Regions from separate parts of the Streptomyces sp. NPDC102402 genome, predicted to be linked through region 4. Evidence: riboswitches for the same ligand, from Rfam matches in the RefSeq annotation. Region 4 holds a riboswitch; each other region holds the start of a gene.
The links. Region 4 has a riboswitch for cobalamin ahead of ACIRJR_RS24170 (cobalamin biosynthesis protein). Riboswitches for the same ligand answer to the same signal wherever they lie in the genome.
Positions count from the first base shown of each region.

Region 1: linked by a shared signal. The riboswitch ahead of ACIRJR_RS09085 (ribonucleoside-diphosphate reductase subunit alpha) and the one ahead of ACIRJR_RS24170 (cobalamin biosynthesis protein) in region 4 are both predicted to bind cobalamin.
Region 2: linked by a shared signal. The riboswitch ahead of metE (5-methyltetrahydropteroyltriglutamate--homocysteine S-methyltransferase) and the one ahead of ACIRJR_RS24170 (cobalamin biosynthesis protein) in region 4 are both predicted to bind cobalamin.
Region 3: linked by a shared signal. The riboswitch ahead of ACIRJR_RS20055 (energy-coupling factor ABC transporter permease) and the one ahead of ACIRJR_RS24170 (cobalamin biosynthesis protein) in region 4 are both predicted to bind cobalamin.

Region 1 covers NZ_JBIWKR010000002.1:914,378-921,675, forward strand. The annotation lists gene ACIRJR_RS09065 (D-Ala-D-Ala carboxypeptidase family metallohydrolase) at 1-331, shown strand, start outside; gene ACIRJR_RS09070 (GlxA family transcriptional regulator) at 355-1,329, opposite strand; gene ACIRJR_RS09075 (hypothetical protein) at 1,411-1,623, shown strand; gene ACIRJR_RS09080 (ribonucleotide-diphosphate reductase subunit beta) at 1,620-2,636, opposite strand; gene ACIRJR_RS09085 (ribonucleoside-diphosphate reductase subunit alpha) at 2,636-5,032, opposite strand; cobalamin riboswitch at 5,165-5,301, opposite strand; gene ACIRJR_RS09090 (GNAT family N-acetyltransferase) at 5,341-5,844, opposite strand; gene mctP (monocarboxylate uptake permease MctP) at 5,993-7,298, opposite strand, start outside.
Region 2 covers NZ_JBIWKR010000009.1:244,602-251,899, reverse strand. The annotation lists gene ACIRJR_RS25685 (SMP-30/gluconolactonase/LRE family protein) at 1-545, shown strand, start outside; gene ACIRJR_RS25680 (TetR family transcriptional regulator) at 558-1,148, opposite strand; gene ACIRJR_RS25675 (alpha/beta fold hydrolase) at 1,536-2,372, shown strand; partial or broken gene ACIRJR_RS25670 (isocitrate lyase) at 2,416-2,663, shown strand; gene ACIRJR_RS25665 (S1 RNA-binding domain-containing protein) at 2,789-3,373, shown strand; cobalamin riboswitch at 3,689-3,905, shown strand; gene metE (5-methyltetrahydropteroyltriglutamate--homocysteine S-methyltransferase) at 4,068-6,386, shown strand; gene cobF (precorrin-6A synthase (deacetylating)) at 6,556-7,298, shown strand, end outside.
Region 3 covers NZ_JBIWKR010000006.1:182,958-190,255, forward strand. The annotation lists gene ACIRJR_RS20035 (amino acid adenylation domain-containing protein) at 1-3,447, shown strand, start outside; gene ACIRJR_RS20040 (energy-coupling factor ABC transporter ATP-binding protein) at 3,506-4,372, opposite strand; gene cbiQ (cobalt ECF transporter T component CbiQ) at 4,369-5,118, opposite strand; gene ACIRJR_RS20050 (energy-coupling factor ABC transporter substrate-binding protein) at 5,125-5,493, opposite strand; gene ACIRJR_RS20055 (energy-coupling factor ABC transporter permease) at 5,490-6,203, opposite strand; cobalamin riboswitch at 6,233-6,438, opposite strand; gene ACIRJR_RS20060 (hydroxyacid dehydrogenase) at 6,661-7,298, opposite strand, start outside.
Region 4 covers NZ_JBIWKR010000008.1:308,850-316,147, forward strand. The annotation lists gene cobO (cob(I)yrinic acid a,c-diamide adenosyltransferase) at 1-523, opposite strand, end outside; gene ACIRJR_RS24160 (putative cobaltochelatase) at 523-2,550, opposite strand; gene ACIRJR_RS24165 (cobyric acid synthase) at 2,547-4,133, opposite strand; gene ACIRJR_RS24170 (cobalamin biosynthesis protein) at 4,130-5,074, opposite strand; cobalamin riboswitch at 5,203-5,333, opposite strand; gene ACIRJR_RS24175 (hypothetical protein) at 5,482-5,703, opposite strand; gene ACIRJR_RS24180 (anion permease) at 5,716-6,966, opposite strand; gene ACIRJR_RS24185 (class II aldolase/adducin family protein) at 7,246-7,298, shown strand, end outside.

The sequences.
Region 1 (7,298 bases), on a different contig from region 4:
CGCCGGCACGGCCAAGGCCAACGCGCTGAGCAGCATGTGGAAGCTGCAGGCACTGCGCCACGCTCTGGGTGACCAGCCCATCCGTGTCACCAGCGGCTTCCGCTCCACCTCCTGCAACTCGGCGGTCGGCGGAGCGACGAACAGCCGCCATCTGTACGGCGACGCCGTAGACCTCGGCGCCGGGCCGCACTCGCTGTGCACCATCGCCAAGCAGGCCCGCAACCACGGCTTCAACGGCATCCTCGGCCCGGGCTACGCCGGCCACAGCGATCACATCCACGTGAACCAGGGACCGAGCCACTTCTGGTCGGCCTCCGGCTGCGGTATCTGACGCCCGCTCCGGGGGCTCTCCTCTCAGGCCACCTCGGTCAGGCCGGAGGGCCCCCGGAAGGTGCGGCGGTACGCGTTCGGGGTCGTGCCCAGGGACCGTACGAACTGGTGGCGCAGTGCCGCCGCGTTCCCGAAGCCGGTCCGTCCCGCCACCATGTCCACGGTCTCGTCCGACGTCTCCAGCAGGTGCTGGGCCAGCAGTACGCGCTGACGGAGCAGCCAGCGGTAGGGCGTGGTGCCCGTCTCCTGCTGGAAGCGGCGGGCGAAGGTGCGCGGCGACATGTGGGCCCGTTCCGCCAGTTGCTCGACGGTCATCTCCTGGTCGAGATGGCGCTCCATCCAGGCCAGGGTGCCGCCGACCGTGTCGCACCGGGTGCGGGGCAGTGGACGCTCCACGTACTGCGCCTGGCCGCCGTCCCTGTGCGGGGGGACGACCATGCGGCGGGCGATCGCGTTCGCGACGGCGGGCCCGTGCGCCTGGCGGACCAGGTGGAGGGCCGCGTCGATCCCCGCGGCCGTGCCGGCGGAGGTGATGACCGGACCGTCGTCGACGTAGAGCACGTCAGGCTCCACGACGGCCTTCGGGTAGCGCCGGGAGAGTGTCCCCGAGTGCCGCCAGTGGGTGGTGCAGCGGCGGCCGTCCAGGAGTCCGGCGGCACCGAGGACGAACGCCCCGGAGCAGACGCTCAGCACCCGCGCGCCGCGCGCCACGGTCTGGCGCAGGGCTTCGAGGACCTCCTCGGGGTACTCCCTGTCCGTGAAGCTGCTGCCGGCCGGCACGGCGACGAGGTCCGCCTCCGCCAGGCGGTCCAGTCCGTACGGGGTGCTGATCGTGAATCCGGCGTGGGTGCGCAGGGCCCGCCCCTCTGCCGAGACCACCGCGAAGTCCTGCACCGGCAGGCCGTCCTCGGAGCGGTCGAGTCCGAACACCTCGCACAGCACCCCGAGTTCGAAGGGGTGGACATCGTCGAGCACCAGGACGGCGACATTGTTCAGCATGACGCCAGTGTGGCAGTAATTCGATGCTGTGCGACAGTCCTGCCACTGCTCTGATTGCTTCGGAGGGGCGACAGTGGAGCCATGAACACATTCATGAGCTACCTGTCCATAGCCGCACTTTTCACCCTCGTCCTGCTTCCCGCGCTGGCCGGGCTCGCAAGGGAGCGCCGGATCGACCGCGCGCTGAGAGAGGCGCAACGGGGCGGGGAGGTGCGATCCCCCGAGACGGCGGGCGCCGCGCGGCCGGTCACGGCCGCACGGCGCCCCCACGTGAGGTCCTGGGCGAGGGTCTAGAAGTCGTCGTCGAAGCCGACGGACCCCTCCACCGCCACCTGGTACGCGGAGGGCCGCCGCTCGAAGAAGTTCGTCAGCTCCTGCACCCCCTGGAGCTCCATGAACGAGAAGGGGTTCTCCGAACCGTAGAGCGCCGGGAAACCGAGCCGGGTGAGCCGCTGGTCGGCGACGCACTCCAGGTACTGGCGCATCGACTCGGTGTTCATGCCGGGCAGCCCCTCACCGCACAGGTCCCGGCCGAACTGCAGCTCCGCCTCGACGGCCTCCTTCAGCATGTCGGTGACCTGCTGCTGGAGCTCGTCGTCGAAGAGCTCCGGCTCCTCCTTGCGGACGGTGTCCACGACCTCGAAGGCGAAGTTCATGTGCATCGTCTCGTCACGGAACACCCAGTTGGTACCGGTGGCCAGACCGTGCAGCAGACCGCGCGAGCGGAACCAGTAGACGTAGGCGAACGCGCCGTAGAAGAACAGTCCTTCGATGCACGCGGCGAAGCAGATCAGGTTGAGCAGGAAGCGGCGGCGGTCGGCCTTCGTCTCCAGGCGTTCGATCTTCTCGACCGAGTCCATCCAGCGGAAGCAGAACTGCGCCTTCTCGCGGATCGAGGGGATCTCCTCGACCGCGTCGAAGGCCGCCGCGCGGTCCTCCGGGTCGGGCAGATAGGTGTCGAGCAGCGTCAGATAGAACTGGACGTGCACGGCCTCCTCGAACAGCTGACGCGACAGGTACAGCCGCGCCTCGGGCGAGTTGATGTGCTTGTAGAGCGTCAGCACCAGGTTGTTGGAGACGATCGAGTCGCCCGTGGCGAAGAAGGCGACCAGCCGGCCGATCATGTGCTGCTCACCGGGGGAGAGCTTGGCGAGGTCGGCGACGTCGGAGTGGAGATCGACCTCCTCCACCGTCCAGGTGTTCTTGATCGCGTCCCGGTAGCGCTCGTAGAAGTCCGGGTAGCGCATGGGGCGCAGGGTCAGTTCGAAGCCCGGGTCGAGCAGGTTCTTGGCGTTGTCGGAGCTCATCACTGGCAGGCCTCGCAGGACTCGGGGTTTTCGAGGGAACAGGCGATCGCGTCCGCGTCGGGCGCCGAAGCCTGCTGTACGGGAATGGGGGCGGAGGCGGCGGCCTTGCCCGACGCCGCGCGGGCGATCCGGGTCGCCGGGCGCGAACGCAGGTAGTACGTCGTCTTCAGCCCCTGCTTCCAGGCGTACGCGTACATCGAGGAGAGCTTGCCGATCGTCGGCGTCTCCAGGAACAGGTTGAGCGACTGGCTCTGGTCGAGGAACGGCGTACGGGCCGCCGCCATGTCGATCAGGCCGCGCTGCGGGATCTCCCACGCCGTGCGGTACAGCGCCCGCACGTCATCGGGGATCCAGGCGAAGCCCTGGACGGAGCCGCTCGCCTCGCGCAGTGCCTCACGGGTGCGGGCGTCCCAGACGCCGAGCCTCTTCAGTTCCGCCACGAGATAGCCGTTGACCTGGAGAAACTCGCCGCTGAGCGTCTCGCGCTTGAAGAGGTTGGAGACCTGCGGCTCGATGCACTCGTACACCCCGGCGATCGAGGCGATCGTCGCCGTCGGCGCGATGGCGAGCAGCAGTGAGTTGCGCATCCCGCTCTTCGCGACCCTGGCGCGCAGGGCGTCCCAGCGCTCCGGCCAGTTCAGCTCGGTGTCGTAGTGGTCGGGGTGCAGCACACCACGGGCGGCCCGGGTCTCGGACCAGGCGGGCAGCGGGCCGGACCTCTCCGCGAGGCCGCAGGACGCCTCGTAGGCGGCGAGCATGATCCGCTCGGAGATCTTCGTGGAGAGCGCGCGGGCCTCCGGGGAGTCGAAGGGCAGGCGCAGCTGGAAGAAGACGTCCTGGAGGCCCATGGCGCCCAGGCCCACCGGCCGCCAGCGGGCGTTGGAGCGCCCGGCCTGCTCGGTGGGGTAGAAGTTGATGTCGACGACCCGGTCCAGGAAGGTCACGGCGGTGCGCACGGTGGCGTCCAGCCGCTCCCAGTCGATCGAGCCGCCTTCGACGAAGGCGCCCAGGTTGACCGAACCCAGGTTGCAGACGGCCGTCTCGCCGTCGTCGGTGACCTCCAGGATCTCCGTGCACAGGTTCGAGGAGTGCACCACGCGGCCCGGCTCGGCGGTCTGGTTCGCCGTTCGGTTGGAGGCGTCCTTGAACGTCATCCAGCCCTGCCCGGTCTGCGCGAGCGTCCGCATCATCCGGCCGTACAGCTCACGCGCCGGCATGGTCTTGCGGGCCAGTCCCCTGGCCTCCGCCGCCCGGTAGGCCGCGTCGAACTCCTCGCCCCACAGGTCGACCAGCTCGGGGACCGCGGCGGGAGAGAACAGCGACCACTCGGTGTCCGCGTCGACGCGGCGCATGAACTCGTCCGGGATCCAGTGCGCGAGGTTGAGGTTGTGCGTGCGCCGCTGGTCCTCGCCGGTGTTGTCGCGGAGCTCCAGGAACTCCTCGATGTCCGCGTGCCAGGTCTCCAGGTACACGGCTGCCGCGCCCTTGCGCCGGCCGCCCTGGTTGACCGCGGCGACCGAGGCGTCCAGCGTCTTCAGGAACGGGACGATGCCGTTGGAGTGCCCGTTGGTGCCCCGGATGAGTGAACCCCGGGCGCGGATGCGGGAGTACGACAGACCGATGCCGCCCGCGTGCTTGGAGAGCCGTGCCACCTGGTGGTAGCGGTCGTAGATCGAGTCCAGCTCGTCCTTGGGCGAGTCCAGCAGGTAGCAGGAGGACATCTGGGGGTGCCGGGTGCCGGAGTTGAACAGGGTGGGGGAGGACGGCAGGTAGTCGAGCCGGCTCATCAGGCCGTACAGCGCGGCGACTTCGCCCAGGGCGTGCTCGGAGGTGTCCTCGGCGAGCCCGGCGGCCACACGCAGCATGAAGTGCTGCGGGGTCTCGACGACCTCACGGGTGAGCGGGTGACGCAGCAGGTACCGGCTGTGCAGTGTCCGCAGCCCGAAGTAGCCGAAGCGGTCGTCCGCTCCGTCGGCGAGCGCCTGGTCGACCAGGGCGTCCAGCGCGTCCGCGTGCAGGGTGACGAACTCGGCCGTGCGGTCGGCGATCAGGCCCTCGCGGTGTCCGACGGCGACCGAGGCGGAGAAGGAGACGGCGCCCTGGCCTGCCGCCTCGTCCGCGATGGCCAGAGTCAGGAGCCGGGCCGCCAGCCGGGAGTAGGCCGGGTCCTCGGAGATCAGGCCGGCGGCGGCCTCGGTGGCCAGCGACCTCAGCTCTGCCTCGTCCGACCGCGCGTTGCGGCCGCGCAGCGCGGCGGCGGCGACCCGTCCGGGGTCGGTGTCGGGCAGATCGGCGGTGAGACCGGTCAGGGTCCGCAGGAGTGCGGTCCCGGGCGCGTCGGTCGTGCGGCCTTCGAGTTCCGCGGCTGAAACCGGGTCTGCTGGCGCGATGGTCACTGGGGCTATCCCTCGCTGGGCTCAGGGCCTGCGGATACGGGGCAGCCGGACACGGCACCCGGAGAGGGCAGCACGGTGCGCGGCGTCCACCGGCTCTCCGCGAAGCCCGGACGTCTCGTCGTCCGGTTCGGTCGAGCCGGACGCGCTGTCGACAGGTCCTCGGACTCCGCGGTGCGGAAAAGCGCACCGATCACACCGTTGCGGGACAGTTCCGGATTCGCACCGGATTCCCCTGCGACGACAGCGAGGTCGAGCATACATGTGGGGGCTGCTGATTGAAGAAGCCCCCACATCTTGTGTCGCGAAGGTCAGAGATCCAGACGGTACGTGAGGAGTGGAGGGCGGCCGGGCAGTGGGCTCCAGTCCCGTTCCGGGGAGCGCGCGAAGCCCAGGCGCCGGTAGATCCGGTGGGCGCCGTGCATGGCCGGATGCGTCGACAGGACGATCCCGGAGAGGCCTCCCGCGGCCCGCGCCCGGTCGACGCAGGCCCGTACGAGCGCCTCGCCCGCTCCCCGTCCACGGGCGGCCGGTGAGACGGCCAGCATCCGGAACTCCGCCTCGCCCTCCCCGGCGATGTCGGCCCACGGACTGCCGGGAGGGACGTAGGCGACACCGCCCAGCACGTCGCCGTCGGCCCCCACCGCGACCAGCACGTCGGCCTCGGCCGCCCGGCGGTCCACGGCGCGGAGCTGTTCCAGATAGGGATCTTCGGCGCCGAAGTCGAGAAGCCCGTCACCGAGATACGCCTGGGCGGTGATCTCGCCCAGCTCCTGGTGCTCCGTGGCCCGGATCGGTCTGATCGATACGTCCATGGGCGCAGTGTGCCGCAGAGTGCCGGACCGGCGCTCCCCCGATTCGGCCGTGGCACCGGGACCGTCGGGGGCCGGTCGCGCGAAGAGGCCCCGGCAGGGGTTCTGTTCGCCCTGCCGGGGCCTCCTCGGGCTCGGGAGCCGCCGTGGGTCAGTGACCTCCCGGCGCGCCCACCGTGGCCGGCGGGAGCTTCTCCTGGACGCCGGGGTCGCCCACGTCCGCGGTGTAGTCGGACGGGGACGTCTCGTCGATGCCTGCCGGGGCCTTCACCGCGTTGAGGACGAAGGTCAGCACGACCACCACGACGACGTTCAGCACGAACGCGGTGAGACCGATGTAGCCGATCTCGCCGATACCCGGGATCTCCTTGGAGGACCCGCCGAAGTGCTTCTGGGTCGGGCTGGCGACGCCGTAGGCGGCCACCGTGCCGTAGATCATGCCGACCGCCCAGCCCGCGATCAGTGCCCAGCGGTGGAACCACCGGGTGAACAGGCCGCCCACCAGCGCCGGCATCGTCTGGAGGATCCAGATGCCGCCCAGCAGCTGGAAGTTGATCGCGACCGTCTTGTCCATGGTCAGGACGAAGGCGAGCGCGCCGACCTTCACCAGCAGCGAGACCAGCTTGGAGACCTTGGTCTCCTGGGCCGGGGTGGCGTCGGGCTTGATGAAGTCCTTGTAGATGTTGCGGGTGAAGAGGTTCGCGGCGGCGATCGACATGATCGCGGCGGGCACGAGGGCGCCGATGCCGATCGCGGCGAAGGCCACGCCGGCGAACCAGTCGGGGAACATGTTCTCGAACAGCTGGGGAATCGCGAGCTGGCCGTTGTCGACCTTGATCCCGGCGGCGATCGCCATGAAGCCGAGCAGGGCGAGCAGACCGAGCATCAGCGAGTACAGCGGCAGGATCGTGGTGTTGCGCCGGATCACCTCACGGCTGCGGCTGGAGAGCGTCGCCGTGATCGAGTGGGGATACATGAAGAGCGCCAGCGCCGAGCCGAGTGCCAGCGTGGCGTAGCCCCACTGGCCCATGTCGCCCGGGACGAGGCCCGCGACGGGCTTGCCGGCGGCGTCGTTCTTCGCGGAGAAGGCCTCGCCCGCCTTGGCGAAGATGTCGTCGAAGCCGCCGAGCTTTATCGGGATGTAGATGATGGCCACCGCGATGACCAGGTAGATCAGGCCGTCCTTGACGAACGCGATGAGCGCGGGTGCGCGCAGCCCCGAGGAGTACGTGTACGCGGCGAGGACGGCGAACGCGATCAGCAGCGGCAGGTCCTTGATGAACCAGTGCGTGTTCTCGCCGCCGCCGACGCCCATGACGTCCAGCACGGCCTGGATGCCGACCAACTGGAGCGCGATGTACGGCATCGTGGCGAGGATGCCGGTGAGGGCGACCGCCAGCGAGAGCCCCTTCGAGCCGAAGCGGCCCCGGACGAAGTCCGAGGTGGTGACGTAGCCG
Region 2 (7,298 bases), on a different contig from region 4:
TCGCCTTCGACCCGGAGGGGAACCTGTACGTCAGCGACTCACGCAGCCTGTCCACCGGCGACGCGCAGGGGCGCGTGGTGCGGATCGAGCGGGACGGCGAGAAGGCCACCGTCCTCGCCGAGGGGCTCGCCTCGGTGAACGGGATCTCCTTCGACGCGGACTACCGGGGTCTGTGGATCAGCGAACTCACACAGAACCGGATCTCCTACCTCCGCCTCGGTGGAGAGGGAAAGGTGACCTCCCGGCACACCGCCGTGCGCGTGGACGGCGGCATCGCCCAGACCGACTCGATCGCCGTGGACGCGGACGGCAACCTCTACCAGGCCCTCCACGGCCGCGCGGCCATGGCCGTGTACAGCAAGCACGGTGAACACCTCGCGACCATCGAGATCCCGGCCCGCACCAAGGGCCTCGAATCGGCCACGAACGTGGCGATCACGCCCGGCGGGACCAAGGCGTACATGACGGTCAGCGGACCGGCCGGCGGATACCTGTACACCTTCGACGCACTGGCGAAGGGCACTCGGCAGTCCAACGGCGGCTGACGCCGCCGGCGCTCACCCCTCGAAGGGCCGGACAGGCCCCACTTCGACGTCCACGAGCCGCCACGCGGCCTTCGCCCGGCGTTCCCGCACCTCGCGCGTGGGACCGCTGACGGCGCCGGAGACCATGGCGACGGCGAGCATGAGGTCGTTCGCCTCACCCAGCCGGTGCCCCTCGGGCAGGTGTTGCCGCAGGGCGGACTCGACGCGGCCCGACAGGACCAGGGCGTGCGCGAGGGCTTCCGAGTGGCTGGTGGCCCCATTGCCGTGCAGCAGGCCCAGAAACGCAGCCGACTCCTTCAGGTGCCAGGTCAGAACGCCGAGAACATCGGCGAAACGCGCCCCCTCGGCCGCGGCCGCCTGTTCGACCTGCCGCACGTTCTCCTCCAGCACGGCGATCGCCACGGCCGACCGGTCGGGAAAGTGCCTGTACAGGACGCCTTGCCCGACCCCGGCGCGCCGCGCGATCGCGGAGAGCGGGGCGTCCAGTCCGTGGGACGCGAAGATCTCTCGCGCGGCGACGATCAGAGCGTCCCGGTTGCGGGCAGCCACCTTCGGCCCGTGATTCGCGGGCCGCCGCTCGGCGGGCATAAGGGGCTGGGTCATCCCGAAAGGGTACCTCCGCGCGGAGTTCGACAGGTCGGCGCCGCCGTAGCCCCCGACAGGACCGGATGGCGGGGGTCTCGCAGATGAGCGGACCCCACAAGCCGGCCTCGGTCCAGTTCGTGAAGCGGCGACGCGCGGTGCCGGAGGATGTGCCGAACGTCAGCGGCAGATGGCGCCAGGCACGGACTCCTGCCAGCTCGCACACCACTGCCGTGCGCACGGCCCGCCCGTCGCATGGACCGGTCGCGCCACCACGAGGACTGAGGCCACGGCCGCTCGGCGCACGAGGTTCGGAATTCGATCCCGCGGGACCGATGATTTCTCCGCCGAGCCGCTGTCTCATCTGCATCAGGAGACGGCACCTCCACGCGAAGCGGAGAGAAGAGCATGTCAGCAACCAGCGGGCCGGCGGCCACCGTGAAGTCCGCGGTTGTCTCGAGTGACGGCACCCCCATCGCGTTCGAGCAGTCCGGCAGCGGGCCTGCGGTGATCCTGGTGTCCTCGGCTCTGGCCGACCGCTCCGACACCAGGAAACTCGCCCGGCTCCTCGCCCCGCATTTCACCGTCGTCAACTACGACCGCCGCGGCCGGGGCGCGAGCGGCAACAACGCCGACTACACGGTGGGGCGCGAGATCGACGACATCGCGGCGCTGATCGAGCATGCGGGCGGTTCTGCCTCGGTGTTCGGCAGTTCGTCCGGTGCGGTACTCGCTCTGCGCGCAGCCGCGGCCGGCCTGGACATCAAGCGCCTCGCGCTCTACGAGCCGCCCTTCGCCGTCGCCCCCGGCGACTTCGGACCGCCGCGGGACTTCGCACGGCACATCGACGGTCTGATCGCCGAGGACCGGCGCGGCGAGGCGGTCAAGGTCTTCATGACCAAGGCCCAGGGCATGCCCGCGTTCATGGTCGGATCGATGCGGCTGATGCCCGGAGTGTGGTCGAACCTCAAGGCGATGGCCCCTACCCTGCCCTACGACATCGCGGTCATGGGCGACACCCAGCAGGGCAGACCCCTCACCGCCGGGATGTGGTCGCCCGCGACTGCACCGACCCTGGTCATGACCGGGTCCAAGAGCCCGGACGGCTTCCAGAGCGCCGCGCGGGCGGTCACGGAGGTGCTGCCCGACGCCGGCCATCACACGCTCCAGGGCCTCAATCACGGAGCGGTGGTCATGGCGCCCAAGAAACTCGCGCCGAAGCTCATCGGGTTCTTCCAAGGCTGAACCCGTTCTCGGTACTCCGGCTTCCGACGGCGTCCGGAACTTGATCGCCCAGGCCGGATCCCACTCCCTCGTCCACGGCATGATCCACCTGGCCCGCGGCTACGCCGAGCACGGCATGACCGCCTACGTCGACATCCAGGAGCACGGGTTCGCAGCACAGGAGTACGGCTTCAGCGCGGTGCAGCACAGCGTGAGGTCGGCACCGGCTGCTTCGGCCAGATCTCTACGGCAGTCAACCCGGCCTCCTCCACCACCGCGCTGACCGGCTCCACCCAGGAACAGCAGTTCCACCAGGGCCTGTGTGAATCGCTGCGGCCGGCCTTCCACGGTCCGTCGGATCGAACGGCGTGACCGCGGCGGTCGCTTCAGCTTGCGGACATGGCTGGCACATGACGTCGTGTGCCAGGGTTGCGGGTATGGATCGGCAGTCTGAGAGCCCGGAACTCTGGGCGTTCCTGGAGTCCCTGCACTGCGGCGACATCCTGTCCGGCACCGTCGCGGCGGTCGAACGGTTCGGGGTCTTCGTGGCCCTGGACGACGGGCCTGATCATCCCACCCTGCCCGGTGTCGGGTTCCTCGGTATCCCCGAACTGTCCTGGCGGCGCTTCGATCATCCCACCGATGTTGTTCAGGTGGGGCAGCGTGTCGCCTGCGAGTTCCTTGGGTTCGACACCTACAACGCCGAGGCCAGGCTGTCCTTGAAGGCACTGGAGCGCGACCCCTTCCAGGATTTCGCCGAACGCACGGTGGGTGGCCAGGAATTCCGCGGGACGGTTGCGAAGGTGGTTCCCATCGGCATCTTCGTCGAGCTCGAGGACGGAATCTTGGGGCTGGTCCCGTCCAGAGAGATCGACGGGCGCCCTGCGGCGGGTCCGGCAGAGGGCTTCGAGGTCGGAGATGAGATTGCCGTCGTCGTCCGGGAAGTCGATCTGCCAGGCCGCCGGGTGTTCCTCTCCAGTCCGGAGAGCGGCCGGTACGCAGGGGGCGTGCTGCCCACGTGACGGCCTCCGTGCCCGGATCGTTGAGGTGAGCATGGGGCGGGGCGATCTCACAGATGCCGAGTGGGCACGGCCGCGGCCATCTCCTCCGGTCGGCAACGGGCGTTGTGGCAGGTGGCGGGATCGGTCGCGGGTTCCACGCCTGAGGAACACCGGGTCGCTGCCGGGCCGAGAGGCTCGGCGGTGCTGTGGAGGAGGGCGGGCGGCGGACGGTGGTCTGCTGCCCGCCCCGCTTGCGCTCCCCGCCGGACGGCCCCGGTGGCTCACGTCACGTCCCGGGGATCTGGACGGCGACGTCCGAGGAGCGCTCGACCCTCTATGGTGGCCGGTGCAGCTGGTTCGCCCTGCCCGCCAGGCAGACGCGTCGCAAGAGGGAACCCGGTGGGAATCCGGGACTGCCCCGCAGCGGTGAGTGGGAACGACCGCCGTCAAGAGCACTGGATCCGGACGGATCCGGGAAGCGACGGCCAGTAGGAGTCTGCCCCGGCAGATGTGCCCGCGAGTCCGAAGACCTGCCCGTTGCCCGTACGCGACCACTCGCGTACGGATATCCCGGTGACCTCGTGGGCGGGTCGGCGTACATACCAGGCAGAACCTCACGCCGAGGGCGTGCACGTGTTCCGTCCGGTGCGTCATCCCTTCGCGTCCGTGTCCTGTCTCCGGGATCTCAAGGAGTCATCTCGCGAAGGAGATTTCCGTGACAGCGAAGCCCGCGGCCGCGGCGGCACGAGCCACCGTGTACGGCTACCCCCGCCAGGGCCCGAACCGGGAACTGAAGAAGGCCATCGAGGGCTACTGGAAGGGCCGGATCACCGCCGCCGCCCTCCAGGAGACGGCAGCCGGACTGCGCCGGTCCAACTGGCGGCAACTGGCGGATGCCGGCATCCATGAGCTCCCCACAGGAGACTTCTCCTACTACGACCACGTCCTGGACACCAGCGTCATGGTCGGCGCCGTCCCGCAGCGGCACCGCGAGGCCGTCCACGCCGACTCTCTCGACGGCTACTTCGCGATGGCGCGCGGAACCCAGGACGTCGCCCCGCTGGAGATGACCAAGTGGTTCGACACCAACTACCACTACCTCGTGCCCGAGCTCGGCCCGGACACCGTCTTCACCGCGGACTCCTCCAAGCAGGTCTCCGAGCTCAAGGAAGCCCTCACGCTCGGACACACCGCCCGGCCCGTGCTCATCGGCCCTGTCACCTACCTTCTGCTCGCCAAGCCCGCACCCGGAGCACCGGCCGACTTCGAACCGCTCACCCTTCTGGACCGCCTCCTGCCGGTGTACGAGGAGGTGCTCGCCGATGTCCGCGCCGCCGGTGCCGAGTGGGTGCAGCTCGACGAGCCCGCTCTGGTCCAGGACCGCACATCCGCCGAGCTGAACGCCGCCGCACGCACCTACCGGGACCTCGGCGCCCTCACCGACCGCCCCAAGCTGCTCGTCGCGTCCTACTTCGACCGGCTCGGCGAGGCTCTCCCTGTTCTGGCGAAGGCCCCGGTCGAGGGCCTGGCGCTGGACTTCACCGGCGCGGCCGCAGCCAACCTCCGGGACCTCGCCGCCGTCGGCGGGCTCCCGGGAAAGAGGCTCGTCGCCGGTGTCGTCAACGGACGCAACATCTGGATCAACGACTACGAGAAGTCCCTGGCCACCCTCGCCACGCTCCTCGGCCTCGCCGACCGGGTCGATGTAGCCGCGTCCTGCTCCCTGCTGCACGTCCCCCTGGACACCGCGCCGGAGAAGGACATCGACCCGCAGATCCTGCGCTGGCTCGCCTTCGCCCGGCAGAAGACCGCCGAGATCGTCACCCTGGCCAAGGGGCTGTCCCAGGGCACCGGCGCGGTGACCGCCGAGATCGCCGCCAACCGCGCCGACCTCGCCTCCCGCTCCGACTCTCCTGTCACCCGCGATCCGGCAGTACGGGCCAGGGCCTCCGCGATCACCGACACCGACGGCCGCCGCTCCCAGCCCTACGGCGAGCGGGCCGCCGCCCAGCGCGCACACCTCGGCCTCCCCCTGCTGCCGACGACCACCATCGGCTCGTTCCCGCAGACCGCCGAACTGCGCACCGCCCGCGCGGACCTGCGGACCGGACGCATCGACACCGCCGGATACGAGGACCGCATCAAGGCCGAGATCGGTGACGTCATCGCCTTCCAGGAGAAGACCGGCCTGGACGTCCTGGTCCACGGTGAACCCGAGCGCAACGACATGGTGCAGTACTTCGCGGAGCAGCTGACGGGGTACCTCGCCACGCAGCACGGCTGGGTCCAGTCCTACGGCACCCGCTACGTCCGCCCGCCGGTCCTGGCCGGCGACGTCTCCCGCCCCGAACCGATGACGGTGCGCTGGACGACGTACGCCCAGTCGCTCACCGGCCGGCCCGTCAAGGGCATGCTCACCGGCCCGGTCACCATGCTCGCCTGGTCCTTCGTCCGCGACGACCAACCTCTGGGCGACACCGCCCGCCAGGTCGCACTCGCACTGCGCGACGAAGTGAACGACCTGGAACACGCGGGCACCTCGGTCATCCAGGTCGACGAGCCCGCTCTGCGCGAGACCCTGCCCCTGCGTGCGGCCGACCACGCCGCCTACCTGGCCTGGGCGACCGAGTCGTTCCGGCTCACCACCAGCGGCGTACGGCCGGACACCCAGGTCCACACCCACATGTGCTACGCCGAGTTCGGCGACATCGTCCAGGCCATCGACGACCTGGACGCCGACGTCATCAGCCTGGAGGCCGCCCGCTCCCACATGCAGGTCGCCCGCGAGCTGGCGGCACACGGATACCCGCGCGAGGCGGGTCCCGGCGTGTACGACATCCACTCGCCGCGCGTGCCCGACGCCGAGGAGGCCGCCGCACTGCTCCGCAAGGGGCTGAAGGCCATCCCCGCCGAACGGCTCTGGGTCAACCCCGACTGCGGCCTCAAGACCCGAGGCTGGCCCGAGACCAGGGCGTCACTCGAGAACCTCGTCACCGCGGCACGCACGGTCCGAGGCGAACTGCCCGCCTGCTGACCGGAACACTCCGAAGGCCGGGGCGCCCCTCAGGCGCCCCGGCCGCAGCACAGCGAGCAGTGGAGAAGTCCCCCGACCTCGATGAGGTCGTCACAGCGCTCCTCGGCTCACCCCAGGTGCGGCGGCCCCGGCGGGAAGGCCAGGATGCCCATGAGAGGAACACCACCGGATGAGTACCGGGCTCAGGCGTCTTCTGGTCATCGGCATCGGAGCCGGTGACCCCGACCATCTGACGTTGGCCGCCGTCAAGGCCATGCGCGGAGCGGATGTCTTCTTCGTTCTGGGCAAGGGCAACGGGAAGGACTCCCTCACCCGGTTGCGACGGGACATCCTCGATGAGCACGTGACGACGCCGTATCGCGTCGTCGAGGCCGACGATCCCCGGCGTGACCGCTCCCAGGAACAGGTCGCGGGCTATGCCGACGCGGTTCACGACTGGCGTCGTCGGCGTGCCGACGTCTGCGAGGAGCTGATTCGCGAAGAACTGGCCCCGGGGCAGTGCGGTGCGTTCCTTGTATGGGGTGACCCCTCGTTGTACGACGGCACCATCGCGATCCTCGATGACATCCGGGCCCGCGAGGAGGTGGCGTTCTCCTACGAGGTGATTCCCGGGATCAGCAGCGTCTCCGCTCTGGCGGCCCGGCACCGCATCAGTCTGAACCGGGTCGGCCGGCCGGTCCACATCACTCCCGGCCGACGGCTCTCCGAGAGCCTCCCGAACGACGACGGCGACATCGTCGTCATGCTCGACGCCCACGAAAGCTTCAGGCACCTTGCCGGCAGCGGCATATGGATCTACTGGGGCGCCTATATCGGTACCCCCGACGAGATCCTGGTCTCCGGACCGCTCGACGAGGTCTCCGACCGCATCCGCCGGGTGCGCGCCGAGGCCCGCGCCGAGCGCGGGTGGAT
Region 3 (7,298 bases), on a different contig from region 4:
GACCGCGTAAAGGAGTTCGACCTCGCCGCCTACGCCCACCAGGACGTGCCCTTCGAACGCCTGGTGGAACTGCTCAACCCTCCGCGCTCGCAGAACCACCATCCGCTGTTCCAGACGATGCTCGTCCTCCAGAACCACACCCCCGCCGCCCCCCTGGACCTCCCCGGCCTCACCGCCGGCGGCGTGCCGCTCGACCCCGGGGTCAGCAAGTTCGACCTGTCGTTCACCTTCACCGAGACGCACGACGACAGCGGCGCGCCCACCGGCATGAGAGCCGCCGTCGACTACGCGACGGAACTCTTCGACCCCGCCACGGTCCGCGCCCTGGCCGACCGGCTCGTCCTGCTCCTCACCGAGGTCACGGACGACCCCGGCCGCCCGCTGCGCGCCTACGACGTCCTCACCGCCGGCGAGCGCACCTTCCTCGCCGACCGGGGCACGGGGCCCGCCGGTACCTCGCCGGGTGCGACGGTCCCCGCGCTCTTCGAGGCGTGGGCGCGGCGCACCCCGGACGCCCCCGCGGTCCGCGACGCCGCCACGACGCTCACCTACGCCGAACTCGACACCCGCGCCGACCTCCTCGCCCACCACCTCACGGCGATTGGCATCGGCCCCGAGGACCGGGTGGCCGTCGCCCTGCCCCGCACCCACGACCTGGTCGTGACCCTCCTCGGCGTCCTCAAGGCAGGGGCGGCGTACGTGCCGCTCGACCCCGACTACCCTGCCCAGCGCCTGTCCTACATGCTCGACGACGCCCGGCCGCGCGTGTTGCTCACGACGCCCGCGGTCCACCGCCGCCTGCCGGTGTCCCCGGTGCCCCACCTGCACGTCGGAGACCTGGGAGCCGTCCCGGCGGCTCCACGGCCCCGCCCCGCCCCCGCCCCGCGCCCGGCGAACCCGGCGTACGTCATCTACACCTCCGGCTCCACCGGCCGCCCCAAGGGAGTCGTGGTCACCCACCGGGGCGTCGGTGCCATGGTCAGGACCCAGACCGAGCGGCTGCGCGTCGCCCCCGGCAGCCGGGTCCTGCACATGGCCTCCGTCAGCTTCGACGCGGCGTTCTGGGAGCTGTGCATGGGGCTGCTCTCGGGAGCCTGCCTGGAGATCGACGAACGGGACGCCCTGCTCCCCGGCCCCGCCCTCGCGGCCCTCGTCCGGGAGCGGGGCATCACCCACCTCACCCTGCCGCCCGCAGTCCTCGCGGTGATGCCGCCGGACTCCCTGCCCGCCGGGACGACGATGGTCCTCGCCGGCGAGGCGTGCTCGCCCGCCCTCGTGCACGACTGGGCGGGGGACCGGTTCCTGGTCAACGCCTACGGCCCGACGGAGACCACCGTCTGCGCCACCATGAGCGGCTTCCAGCACGAGGACGGGCAGCTCGCCCCCGACCGCACCGTGCCCATCGGTGTGCCCGTCGACGGCACCCGGGTCCACGTCCTGGACCACCGGCTCGCACCCGTCCCACCCGGTGTCGTCGGCGAACTGTACGTGTCCGGCGAGGGGGTGGCCCGCGGCTACCACGGCCGGGAGGCCCTGACCGCGTCCCGCTTCGTCGCCGACCCGTTCGACCGCGCGGGCGGCCGTATGTACCGCACCGGGGATCTGGTGCGGTGGACCGCCGACGGCGAACTCCTCTACGTCTCCCGCGTCGACGACCAGGTCAAGCTCCGAGGTTTCCGCATCGAACTCGGGGAGATCGAGGCCGCGCTGACCGCCCTCCCCGGCGTCGCGGCGGCCTGTGCCGTCGTCCGGGAGGACCGGCCGGGCGACCGCCGGCTCGTCGCGTACACGGTGCCCGCGGAGGGAGTGGCGGGCCCGTCCGAGACGGAGGCCCGCACCCACCTCGCCACGCTCCTGCCCGACCACATGGTCCCCGCCGCCTGCGTGCGTCTCGACGCCCTGCCCCTCACGCCCAACGGCAAGACGGACCGGCGCGCCCTCCCCGCGCCCGACCACATCGCACCCGCCGCGGGGCGGCCGCCCCGCACCGCTCGCGAGCGCGTCCTCTGCGAGGTGTTCGCCACGACGCTCGGCGTGCCCGAGGTCGGCGTCACGGACGACTTCTTCGCCCTCGGCGGCCACTCGCTGCTCGCCGTCACCCTGGCCCGGCGCATCGACGAACTCTGCGGCCGGCGCCTCAGCCTCCGGGCCCTGTTCGCGGCACCGACCGTCGAGGGCGTCGACCGCCTCCTGGGACGCGCCGCCGGGGAGGAGGACCCGGGCCACTCCGTCGCGCTCGACCTCGCAGCCGAGGTCAGGCTGCCCGCGGACATCACGGGTACGGGCCGTTCCGTCGCCGCTCCGGAGGCCCCGGCCGCCCGCAGAGCCCTCCGCCCCGGCGCCCGGCCCTTCCTGACCGGCGCTTCGGGATTCCTCGGCGCCTTCCTCCTGCGCGACCTCATCGAGACCACCGACGGCCCGGTCGACTGCCTCGTACGGGCCGGGGACGAGCGCCGCGCTGCCCAGCGGCTGCGGGCCAATCTGGAGCACTACGGCCTCTGGCGCCCCCGGTACGCGGACCTGATCCACCCCGTGCCGGGCGACCTCGCCGCCCCGGGGCTGGGGCTCTCACCCGAGACCAGGGCAGCCCTGCTCCGCCGGCTCGGCCCCGTCCTGCACAACGGCGCGCACGTCAACTTCGCCGCCGGGTACGGCGATCTGCGCGCCGCCAACGTGGCCGGCACGGAGGAACTGCTGCGCCTGCTCGCCGACTCCGCCTCACCCGGAATGCACTACGTCTCGACCACCGGCGTCTACGCCCCGGTGGACGGCACGGGCAGCACCACCATCACGGAGGAGACCCCGACGGGCCCGCCGTCCGGCCTGCCGGACGGCTACGCGCAGAGCAAATGGGTCGCCGAGGGGCTGGTCGCCCTGGCCCGCGGACGCGGCCTGCCCGTGACCGTCCACCGACCCGGCCGCATCAGCGGCGACACCGTCACCGGTGCCTGTCAGGACCGAGACCTGCTGTGGCAGCTCATCAAGGGATGCCTCCAGGCGGGAGCGGTGCCGGACCTGCCGTACGGGTCCACGGACTGGGTGCCCGTGGACCACGTCAGTGCCGCGGTCGTCGCGGTCGCCCTGACAGGGCGGGACGGCACGGAGACCTACCACCTCACCAACCCGGACGCGCCCGGTCTGGAACGCGTCTTCGAGGTGGCGGTCCGTCTCGGGCACGACCTGCGGACCGTGCCCGCGTCGCAGTGGCAGGCCCTCGTCGCGGGACAGCACGACAACGCGGCCCAACTGTTCCTCGGGGAGGAGGGGCGGCCCAGGCACGACGCCCGGGACCACCGCCGCTTCGACTCCCGCCGGACGGCCGGCGCCGCGGCGGCCCTGGGAGCGCACCTGCCACCGCTCACCGACGAGGTCCTGACCCGCTATCTGACGTACTTCGAGCGAACGGGCTTCCTGCCTGCCCCGCACCGCGCACCGGCCGGCCGATAGCCCCGCACCGCCCACCGGCCGGCCGAAAGCGCCGCGCCGGTCCTTCCGGCCGTCGCCGTCAGGACTCCGCGGGGGGCCGGACGGCGACGACCGGCGGGACGAAGTCCGCCGCGAGCTGCTCCGGGGTACGGGGGCCCGCAGCGGTCTCCTCCAACAGACCGTGAGCACGCAGGAGCTGCGTGGTCGCGATGCCCCACGGCAGCCGGAGTCCGGCTTCCCGCAGCAGATCCGTCCGGGCCAGCGTCCCGGGCGCCGGACCGGCCCGGACACCGGCCGGGGTCAGGAGCGCGACGTCGTCGGCCCACCGCAGGGCGAGATCCACGTCGTGGGTGGCCATCACGACGGTGGTGCCACCGCCGCGGAGGGCGCCCAGCGTGTCGAGCAGGCGCTCCTGACCGTCCGGATCGAGCCCGGCGGTCGGCTCGTCGAGGATCAGCACCCGGGGCCGCATCGCGACCGCGCCCGCGATGGCGGTCCGCTTGCGCTGCCCGTAGGAGAGCAGGTGGGTCGGCCGGTCGGCCAGAGCGGTGATGTCCAGGGCGGTGAGGGCCTCGTCCACCCGGGCCCGCACCTCCGCGTCGGGGAGGCCGAGGTTCAGCGGCCCGAACGACACGTCCTGGGACACGGACGCGGCGAACAACTGGTCATCCGGATCCTGGACCACCAGCTGGACCGTCGTGCGCAGCCGGGTCAGTCCCTTGCGGTCGTACGAGACCGGCCGGTCGTCGACGGTCAACTGGCCCGTCTTCGGGCGCAGTCCACCGCTCAGGAGCCGCATCAGCGTGGTCTTGCCGCTGCCGTTCCTGCCGAGCAGCGCGAGCGCGCGCCCTTCACACACCTCGAAGTCGAGGCCGCTGAGCACGACGGGACCGTCCTCGTACGCGAAGGACGCGCCCCGCAGGGCGAGGAGCACGGGATCGCTCATGACAGCAGCCTTTCCAGGGCGAAGGTCAGGGCGGTGAGGGCCGCGAGCAGTGTCACGCTTGCGGCCGTGAACCGGACGGAGATCCGGGCCTCGGGCACCAGGACGCGCAAGGTGCCGTCGTATCCGCGCCCGGCCAGCCCCGACTGGAGCCGTGCCGCCCGGTCGAAGGCCCTGACGAAGGCGGTGGCCCCCAGCCCGGCCAGGGAACGCCAGGAAGCCGCCCGGGTGGTGTGGCCGAGCCGGGCCGCCTGGGCCTCCCGGATCCGCCGCACCGAGTCGAGGAGCAGGAAACTCATGCGGTAGGTCACCAGGGCGACGTCCACCACCGCCGCGGGCACCCCTGCCCCTACCAGGCGGGGCAGCAGGTCGGACATCGGCGTGGTGAAGGCGAACAACAGGACACCGAGTGACGCGGCCGAGGTGCGCAGCAGCAGCCCGCCGGCACGGACCGGACCTCCGTCGGCCAGGCCGACGAGCCCTTCGGGCCCGCCGACCTGTACGAGGAGTGTCGCCGCCCCGGTGACGCAGAAGCCCAGCGGCACCCGGTACGCCCGCCACAGGTGGCGGGCCGTCACACCCGCCGGACCCAGGAGCAGGACGACCGCGGTGAGGAGGACCAGGGCGGCCCCGGGCCACGGCGGCAGCGAGATCGCCAGCACCGTGAGTCCCAGGCCGAGCACGGCCTTGTCGAAGGGGTGGCGGCGGCGCCAGCGACTGCTGTGCGCCGCCGCGTCGATCGGCAGCACGCGCGCTCAGGCCCCCCGCGCGGAGGTCTCCCCGGTCCCGGAGGGGGCATCCCCGCCGCCCTGTGGTGTCCCCGCGCGCGGTTCGCCCTGCCGGCGCCCGCGCCGCAGACCGAAGTAGTAGGCGAGGACCCCCGCGCCGAGTGCGGCCTGGAGGGCGAACAGCGCCGACTCGATCTCTCCGGAGGGCGGTTCGTACAGCGGGGAGAACCAGGGTTCGTAGTCAGGGGCGATCTCGGTGATCGCCGTCTCCGCCTGGGCGTCCGCACCGGCGAACGGCTCCTCCTTGCCGTCGCCCAGGCCGAGGACGAGCGGCAGGACGGCCAGGGCGGCCACGACGAGCAGCAGAAGGGCGTTGATCTTCGTGTTCTTGTTCATCGGGCCACCGCCTCGGTCTTCTCGTCCGCTCCGGTCCTGGCCCGCCTGCCGGCGAGGAACACGCCGAGCCGGGTCAGATCTCCCTTGCTGGACTGCACGAGGAGCCGCATCACCAGCACGGTCAGGAGCCCCTCGCTCACCGCGAGCGGGATCTGGGTGACCGCGAAGATGGAGCCGAACTTCCCGAGCGCCCCGAGGAACCCGGTGCCCGGGTCCGGGAAGGCGAGCGCGAGCTGGACGCTGGTGACGCAGTAGGTGGACAGGTCGGCGACGAACGCGGCGAAGAAGACCGCGACCATCAAGCGCACGCCGTACAGGCGCAGCAGCCTGAACACCGCGTAGCCGGCCCAGGGCCCGACGATCGCCATGGAGAAGACGTTGGCACCGAGCGTGGTCAGGCCGCCGTGCGCGAGCAGCAGTGCCTGGAACAGCAGGGTGATGGTGCCCAGGACCGCCATGATCGGCGGCCGGAACAGGATGGCGCCCAGCCCCGTGCCCGTGGGGTGGGAACAACTTCCGGTGACGGAGGGGATCTTCAGGGCGGACAGGACGAAGGTGAAGGCTCCGGAAGCGCCCAGGAGCAGGGTGCTCTCAGGATTCTCCCGGACCTCACGTGTGAGTGACCGGACTCCGTGGACGACGAACGGCGCGGACGCGACACCCCAGGCGATCGCGTGCGCCGGAGGCAGAAAACCCTCGGCTATGTGCATGGCTCAGCAGACCCTCTCCAGCACCTCGTGGATGGTTGAAGTGCCTTGGCCGGTCTCCTGGCTGACGGGTGACACCGCCCGGCTCCGCCTTCCCGGGTCACAAGGACCCAGTGGCTGCCCGCGAGGGCCGGAGCCGGACTTCCCGATCACAGTGGCGAGGGCCGCACCGGCATCACACCGGATTTCCCGTTCACCAAGGCGTGGTGACAGTAGTGCCAGGTGGGGGGCGATGACAAGCGCGCCCAGCCGCCCGCGGCCGTGGAAGCCCACCGCCGCGACCGGCCCCGCCGGGGCCGCCGCACGGCGGGCGCGGCGGGGCCGGAGCGGCCCCGCCCGCCCCTGGCCCGGCCTGTACCCGCCGGCAGCTCCACGCACGTCTCCGCGTCGGGGACCCCCGCCGCGGAGACGGCTCAGGCGCTGTGGACGGACCCACCTTCCCGAAGAGGTGGCCGGCGGTTCACGCCGTGTGCGACAGCATCTCCCCCCGGACGGGGTCGGCGTAGGGCAGCCGGTGGCCGTACCTCTCCAGTTCGTCCAGCGCGGCGTGCGTCATCCGGGACAGTTCGTTGCCGAGCGACCCCGCGATGTGCGGAGTGAGCAGGACGTTCGGGAGGTCGTAGAGGGGCGAGTCCGCCGGCAGGACCTCCGGTTCGGTCACGTCGAGCACCGCGTCGAGCCGCCCCGACAGCAGCTCGGCGGTCAGCGCGGCCGTGTCGACCAGCGAGCCCCGCGCGGTGTTGATGAGTGTGGCACCGTCCGGCAGCAGCGCGAGCCGCCTCCGGTCGAAGAGGTCCCGGGTCTCCGGCAGCTCGGGAGCGTGGATGGTCACCACATCGCTGGAGCGCGCCAGTTCGTCGAGCGACACCGCGTGTGCGCCCAGCGCTGCCGCCCCGGCCTCGTCCAGATACGGGTCGTACAGCAGCACCCGCAGGTCGAAGGGGCGCAGCAGCTCGATCACCCGCCGCCCGATCCGGGACGCCCCGACGATCCCGACCGTACGGCCGTAGTTGCCCGCGTCGCCGATGACGTCGAGGGCGTTCGTCCGGGCGCGCCGGACGCCGTACTCCCGCTGGGCGGCCAGGACCCGCTTCCCGG
Region 4 (7,298 bases):
CGATCAGCTTCTGCGGGGCGTTGCGCCCCGTGATCACCACGTGCTGCGTGCCCGGACGCTCGCGCATCACCTCGACGACCTCGTCGGTGTCGATCCAGCCCCAGTGCATCGGATAGGCGAACTCGTCGAGCACGTAGAGCTTGTACGTCTCGGCGGCCAGGTCCCGCTTGACCTGCTCCCACCCCTCGCGGGCCTTCTCCTCGTTGTCGGAGTTGTCGCCGTGCAGGCCGCGCTGGACCCACGACCAGCCCTCGCCCATCTTGTGCCAGTCGACGGTGCCGCCCTCGCCGCTCGCCCCGAGCACCTTCAGGGCGTTCTCCTCGCCGACCTTCCACTTCGCCGACTTCACGAACTGGAACACCCCGATCGGCCAGCCCTGGTTCCAGGCCCGCAGCGCCAGCCCGAAGGCCGCCGTCGACTTGCCCTTGCCGACGCCCGTGTGGACGAACAGCAGCGGGCGGTTGCGCCGCTGACGTGTCGTCAGTCCGTCGTCCGGTACCGATACCGGCTGTCCCTGTGGCATTAAGCGGCCCTCCCGGCAGCAGTGATGTCCTTGACCAGCCCGGCGATCGAGTCGGCGCGCAGTTCGTCGAGCGTGACCGCGGTGCCTCCCAGATCCCGGGCGAGCTGTGCGGCGAGACCGAGGCGCACGATCCCCGACTCGCAGTCCACGACGACGGACGCGGTCCCCTCGGAGGCGTGCAGCCTCCCCGCCCGCGCGGCCAGTGCCACCGGATCGACGCCCCCCGTGGCCCGCCCGTCCGTCACCACGACGAGCAGCGCCCGCCGTGACGGGTCACGCAGCCGCTCCACACGCAGCACGTCGTGCGCCTTCAGGAGCCCGGCGGCCAGCGGGGTGCGCCCGCCGGTCGGCAGCGTCTCCAGCCGCGCGGCGGCCGCGTCCACCGACGAGGTCGGCGGCAGCGCCACCTCCGCGTCCCTGCCCCGGAAGGTCACCAGACCCACCTTGTCCCGGCGCTGGTAGGCGTCCAGCAGCAGCGACATCACCGCGCCCTTCACGGCGCTCATCCGCTGCCGGGCCGCCATCGACCCGGAGGCGTCCACGACGAACAGCACGAGATTGCCCTCGCGCCCCTCCCTCGTCGCCTGCCGCAGATCGTCCCGCCGTACGACGAGCCCTCGCCCCGACCGGCCGCGCGCCCGCTGGTGCGGCGCCGCCGCCTGCACGGTCGCCGCCAGGTGCAGCTTCGTCAGCGCCCCCTCGGGCCGCCGCGACCCGGTGGTCCGCCCGTGCTCGGTACGCGCCCGGGACCGCCGCCCCGCCGCGCCCTCACCCAGCCCCGGCACGCTGAGCATCTTCGTGCGGAACGGCTCACCGGACCGCACGGGCTGCCGCTCCCCGGCGCCTCCGCCCGGGGCGGGCGCGTCGCCGCTCCCGTTCTGCTCCGGGCCGGGCGCGTCGGTACCGCCGTCGTCGGGACCACCCGTGTCGGTACCGCCGTCGTCGGGGCCACCGCCCTGCGGGGGCACCCCGCCGCCGGGCCCGTCGGGGTCCGGGTCGTCGTCCCCGCCGTCGCCGTCCGCCGCGTCCTGGAGGGCCTCGTCCAGCTTGTCCTCGTCCAGGCCGGGCGCGTCGAACGGATTGCGCCGGCGCCGGTGGGGGAGCGCCAGGAGCGCGGCCTGCCGGACGTCGTCAGCGACGACCTCGTCCCGCCCCGCCCACGCGGCCAGCGCCGTCGCCGTACGCGCCATGACGATGTCGGCGCGCATCCCGTCGACCTCGAAGGCCGCGCACGTCGCCGCGATCTGCCGCAACACGCCGTCGCCGAGCACCACACGGGGCAGCAGGGCGCGCGCGGCGGTGATCCGCTCGCGCAACGCGGCCTCCTCGTCCGCCCACCGTGCGGCGAAGCCGGCCGGATCGTCGTCGTAGGCGAGCCTGCGCCGTACGACCTCGACCCGCAGGTCCGTCTCGCGCGAGGCGGCCACCTCGACGGTCAGCCCGAAGCGGTCCAGCAGCTGGGGACGGAGCTCGCCCTCCTCCGGGTTCATCGTCCCGACCAGCAGGAAGCGGGCGGCGTGCCGTACGGAGACACCCTCGCGCTCGACGTACGAGGCGCCCATGGCCGCGGCGTCGAGCAGCAGGTCCACCAGGTGGTCGTGGAGGAGGTTGACCTCGTCCACGTACAGGATCCCGCGGTGGGCGTCGGCGAGGAGCCCCGGTTCGAAGGCCTTCACACCCTCCGACAGCGCCCGCTCGATGTCCAGCGCCCCGACGAGCCGGTCCTCCGACGCCCCGACCGGCAGCTCCACGGTCCGCGCCGGGCGCGACACGCCCGCCGCCGCCTCGTGGGGGCCGTCGGGACACGCCGGGTCGGGCGCTCCGGGGTCGCAGGAGAAGCGGCACCCCGCCACGACCGCCACCTCCGGCATGAGCGCGGCGAGCGCCCGCACGGCGGTGGACTTGGCGGTCCCCTTCTCACCCCGGACCAGCACCCCGCCGACGGCGGGACTGACGGCGTTGAGCAGGAGCCCCAGCCGTAGATCGTCCTGCCCGACGATGGCGGTGAAGGGATACGGCGTGCTCACGGAGCCTCCTCTGTAGCGATCACATCAGTACGTTCCGGGCCGGCCGCACCGGGCGCCGCACGCGGGGGAGCCGGCACGGCGGGCGCCCCCGGAGCGAGGAACGGCAGCCCCTCGGGCGCCCCGCCCTCGATCAGCCGCCACAGCGCGTCCGTGTCCGCGTGTTCCTCGATCAGGTCACCCAGCCGGTCCAGCTGTTCCTCCCGCAGCGCCCCGAAGCTGGTGTCCGGCGCCGCCGTGAACCGCCGCCCCGCGGCCCGCGCGACCTCGCCCAGGAACGCCCGCCGGAACGCGTCGCTCTCCAGCGACCCGTGCCAGTGCGTCCCCCAGACCGAGCCCACCCGGCAGCCGTCCAGGAAAGGCTCACCGCCCCGCACGTCGGCGACCCCGTGATGGATCTCGTACCCCTCCACGGGTTCCCCGAGCGCCGACCCGACGGGCCGCTCCAGGACCTTCTCCCGGCCGAAGCGGACGCGTACGGGCAGCAGCCCGAGCCCCTCGACCAGACCGGCCCGCGACTCCACGTCGTCCTCGATCCGCTCGCCGAGCACCTGGAAACCGCCGCAGATCCCCAGCACGGGCCGCCCCTCGGCGGCCCGCCGGAGCAGCGCGTCGGCGAGTCCTCGCTCCCGCAGCCACGCGAGCGCCTTCACGGTGCCGCGTGTCCCGGGCACGATCACGAGGTCCGCGTCGACGAGCTCCTCGGCCCGGTCCACGAACCGCACCACCACACCCGGCTCGGCCGCCAGGGCGTCCACGTCGGTGAAGTTGGACATCAGCGGTACGGCGCACACCGCGACCCGCAGTACGTCCTCGCCGTGCGGGGGCGCCACGACCGACTCCCGTACGGTCCCGCGCATCGAGACGCGCAGCCCGTCCTCCTCGTCGATGCCGAGCCCGTGGGCGTAGGGCAGAACCCCGTACGTCGGCCGCCCGGTGAGACCGAGCAGCATGTCGAGGCCGGGTTCCAGCAGCGACACGTCACCGCGGAACTTGTTGACCAGATACCCGGCGATCAGCGACTGGTCCTCGGGGCTCAGCAGCGCCGTCGTGCCGAAGAACGAGGCGAACACACCGCCGCGGTCGATGTCCCCGACGACCAGCACCGGGAAGCGGGCGGCCCGCGCGATGCCCATGTTGACGATGTCCGTGCGCCGCAGATTGATCTCGGCCGGACTGCCCGCCCCCTCGCAGATCACCGCGTCGTACGTGGAGCGCAGCTGCTCCAGACAGTCCGTGACCGTCCCCAGCAGCGCCTCCTGCCGCCCTCCGTGGTAGCCGCGCGCACTCATCTCGCCGACCGGCTTCCCCATCAGGACGACCTGGCTGGAGCGGTCACCGCCGGGCTTGAGCAGCACCGGGTTCATCAGCGCCGACGGCTCCACCCGGGCGGCCTGGGCCTGCATCGCCTGGGCGCGGCCTATCTCCGCCCCCTCGCGGGTGACGAAGGAGTTCAGCGACATGTTCTGCGCCTTGAACGGCGCGACCTTCACCCCCCGGCGGACCAGCCACCGGCAGATCCCGGCCGTGACGACGCTCTTGCCCGCGTCCGATGTGGTTCCGGCGACCAGCAGCCCGCCGCTCATGTGGCTCTCCGTCCCATGGCCAGGCGCCCCGCCGCACACACGGCGAGGGCCAGCACACTCACCCGGTGCGACAGCCGCACCGCGCGTTCGATGTCCGCGACCCGCACCTCCCGGCCGGCCTCCCCGTTCAGCACCGGCCGGTGCTCCACCCGTCCGCCGTACGCGAGTGTCCCGCCGAGCCGCACGCCGAGCGCTCCGGCGAACGAGGCCTCCACGGGGCCCGCGTTGGGGCTCGGATGCCGCCCCGCGTCCGCCCGCCAGGCCCGGACGGCCTCGCGCGGACGCCCTCCGGCGGCCACGGCGAGCGCGGCGGTCAGCCGCGCGCCCGGCCAGCCGGCCAGGTCGTCGAGCCGGGCCGAGGCCCAGCCGTAGCGCCGGTGGCGGGGCGACTTGTGCCCGACCATGGCGTCGAGCGTGTTGACGGCCCGGAAGCCGACCAGCCCCGGTACACCGCCCAGGGCACCCCACACCAGGGCCCCCACCACTGCGTCGGAGGTGTTCTCGGCGACGGACTCCACCACCGCGCGGGCGATTCCGGGGCCGTCCAGGGCCTGCGGATCGCGGCCGCAGAGATGCGGCAGCCGCTCGCGGGCCAGCTCGATGTCCCCGGCCTCCAGCGCGCCGCCGATGGCGCGGGCCTCCCGGCCCAGCGACGTACCCCCGACGACGGACCACGTGGCGGCGGCCGTCAGTGCCACGGCGGCGGCGGGACGGTTCCGTACGGCACGGGCGGCCAGCGCGGCGGCGCCCGTGGCGCCTCCGGCGCAGACGAGCGTGTGCAGGGCGCCCCAGCCGCGGTGGTCGCGCCACAGCCGGCCCTCGACGCCCGCCGCGGCGCGCCCGAAGGCGGCGACGGGGTGGCCACGCCGGGGATCACCGAGCAGCAGGTCGCCGATCAGGCCGGCGACGGCGCCGTACGCGAAGACGCGGTCGGCTCGCACCGCTCAGCCGGCCGTCGCGCCTCGAAGGGCCTTCGTGACAGGTGGTGCGCCGACCGACGCAGGGCAGCCAGACATGGCGTGTGTCCTCACTCAGGGTCCGCGCCCTGGTTCGACGTGACCGGCGACGAGAGTCTCCTGGCTCCCCGGATCCGCACGTCCTCCGGCCTTCCGGTCCGCGGTGGCGGGCCGTGGCTTCCGTGTGGAGGCTGCTCCCCGGTGACAGTGGCGGGACCGCGCCGGATTCGCACCGGCTTCCTCTCCTGTCGCCGTAATGGCTCCGGCAGTCCACCACGCCCCGTGAACGCCCGTCAACCTGCCGTTGACCTGCGAGGCTTCAGTGTGCTGAGACGCACACCGGGCCGGACACACCTCGGTGTGTCCGGCCCGGTGCGCGTCCGCGCGGGTGATCAGGCGACGATCAGGTAGATCCCGTACGCGACCGCCGCCGCGCACAGCGCGAAGCAGGCGTACGCGCCGGTGCGCGCCAGGGCTCCGGCGCCGGAGCCCTGGGACGTGGACGTCTGCCTGGCGAGGCCCGTGATGCCGAGGGTGAAGAGGCCGACGAGCGCGACGGTGATCACGAGGCTGACGCCGAAGACGGAAGCGAGAGCTGCCCAGTCGATGTTCATGCGGTTCTGTCCTTACACCGTGGCCGGTCGGGCCGGGTCGGCCTGGGTGTCCGGGGCGGGGATCGTGGTCTTGAGTTCCGGGACGGCCACGCCGACGGGCGGCGGGCTGACGGCCGCGATGGCGGTCGTGACGACGCCCGCGGGTTCGGAGGCGCCCTCGTTCACGTTGGTGTGGTCGACCGGCTTGCGGCGCGACAGGAGCCAGATGGCGCCCGATCCGGCGACGAGCAGGACGGCGACCACCGCGACACCCCAGGGGCCCTGCTTGGTCAGGAACTCGGCTCCCGCGCCGACCAGGCCGGCGGCCGGAAGCGTCAGGCCCCAGGCGACGAACATCCGGGTGGCGGTGGACCAGCGGACCACGCCCCCCTTGCGTCCGAGGCCCGCGCCCATCACCGCGCCGGAGCAGGACTGGGTGGTCGAGAGGGAGAAGCCGAGGTGCGAGGAGGCCAGGATGACCGTGGCCGCGCTCGTCTGGGCGGCGAAGCCCTGCGGCGGGCGGAGGTCGGTGAGGCCGCTGCCCATGGTGCGGATGATGCGCCAGCCGCCGAGGTAGGTGCCCAGCGCGATGGCGATACCGGCGGAGGCGATGACCCAGACCGGCGGGTTGGAGCCGGGGGAGAGGACGCCGCCGGTGACCAGGGCCAGGGTGATGATGCCCATGGTCTTCTGCGCGTCGTTGGTGCCGTGGGCGAGCGAGACGAGACCCGCGGAGGCGATCTGGCCCGCGCGGTAGCCCTTGGCGGTCGACTTCAGCTGGGCCTCGTCGGTGATCTTCCGGTTGAGGCGGTACGTCAGCTTCGTGGCCAGCAGTGCGGCGACACCCGCGACGAGGGGCGCGGCGATCGCGGGCAGCAGGACCTTCGTGACGACGGTGCCGCCGTTGATCGAGGACCAGCCGGCCGACATCACCGCGGCACCGATGAGGCCGCCGAAGAGTGCGTGGGAGGAACTGGAGGGCAGGCCGACCAGCCAGGTCAGCAGGTTCCACAGGATCGCGCCGACGAGCGCCGCGAAGATGACCTCGGTTCTGAGGCCGTTCTCGTTGATGATCCCGCCGGAGATCGTCTTGGCGACCTCCACCGACAGGAACGCGCCGACGAGGTTGAGAACGGCGGACATGGCCACCGCTGTCTTGGGCTTGAGAGCGCCGGTCGAGATGGTGGTGGCCATCGCGTTGGCGGTGTCGTGGAAACCGTTCGTGAAATCGAACACGAGAGCTGTCACGATCACGATCGCGAGCAGCAGCGTGATGTGTTCCATTTACCCAGGCAATCGTTCGACGTCATTGGCACGTGGAACGTAAGCAACCAGGGTGAACGGAAGATGAACTGGGCAGGGCGGCGTGGTGACCCCAACCGTGTGTGCCGGTTCCGCTTGTGTGCGCGGAGAACATCCGGAGGCTCTCGCTCCGGGGCGTGGGCCGGGCGTGGGCGGGGCGTGGGCGGGGCGTGGGCCGGGGCCGGCCCCGCACCTGTCGTCATCCCTCGGCCCGATGTGTCCCCCGGAAGAGACATCGGTCACCACCCCTAGGATCCCCGCATGGGTGACGAGCGGCAGGACGCGATCGAACAGGCGTGGCACGGAGTCGTCGC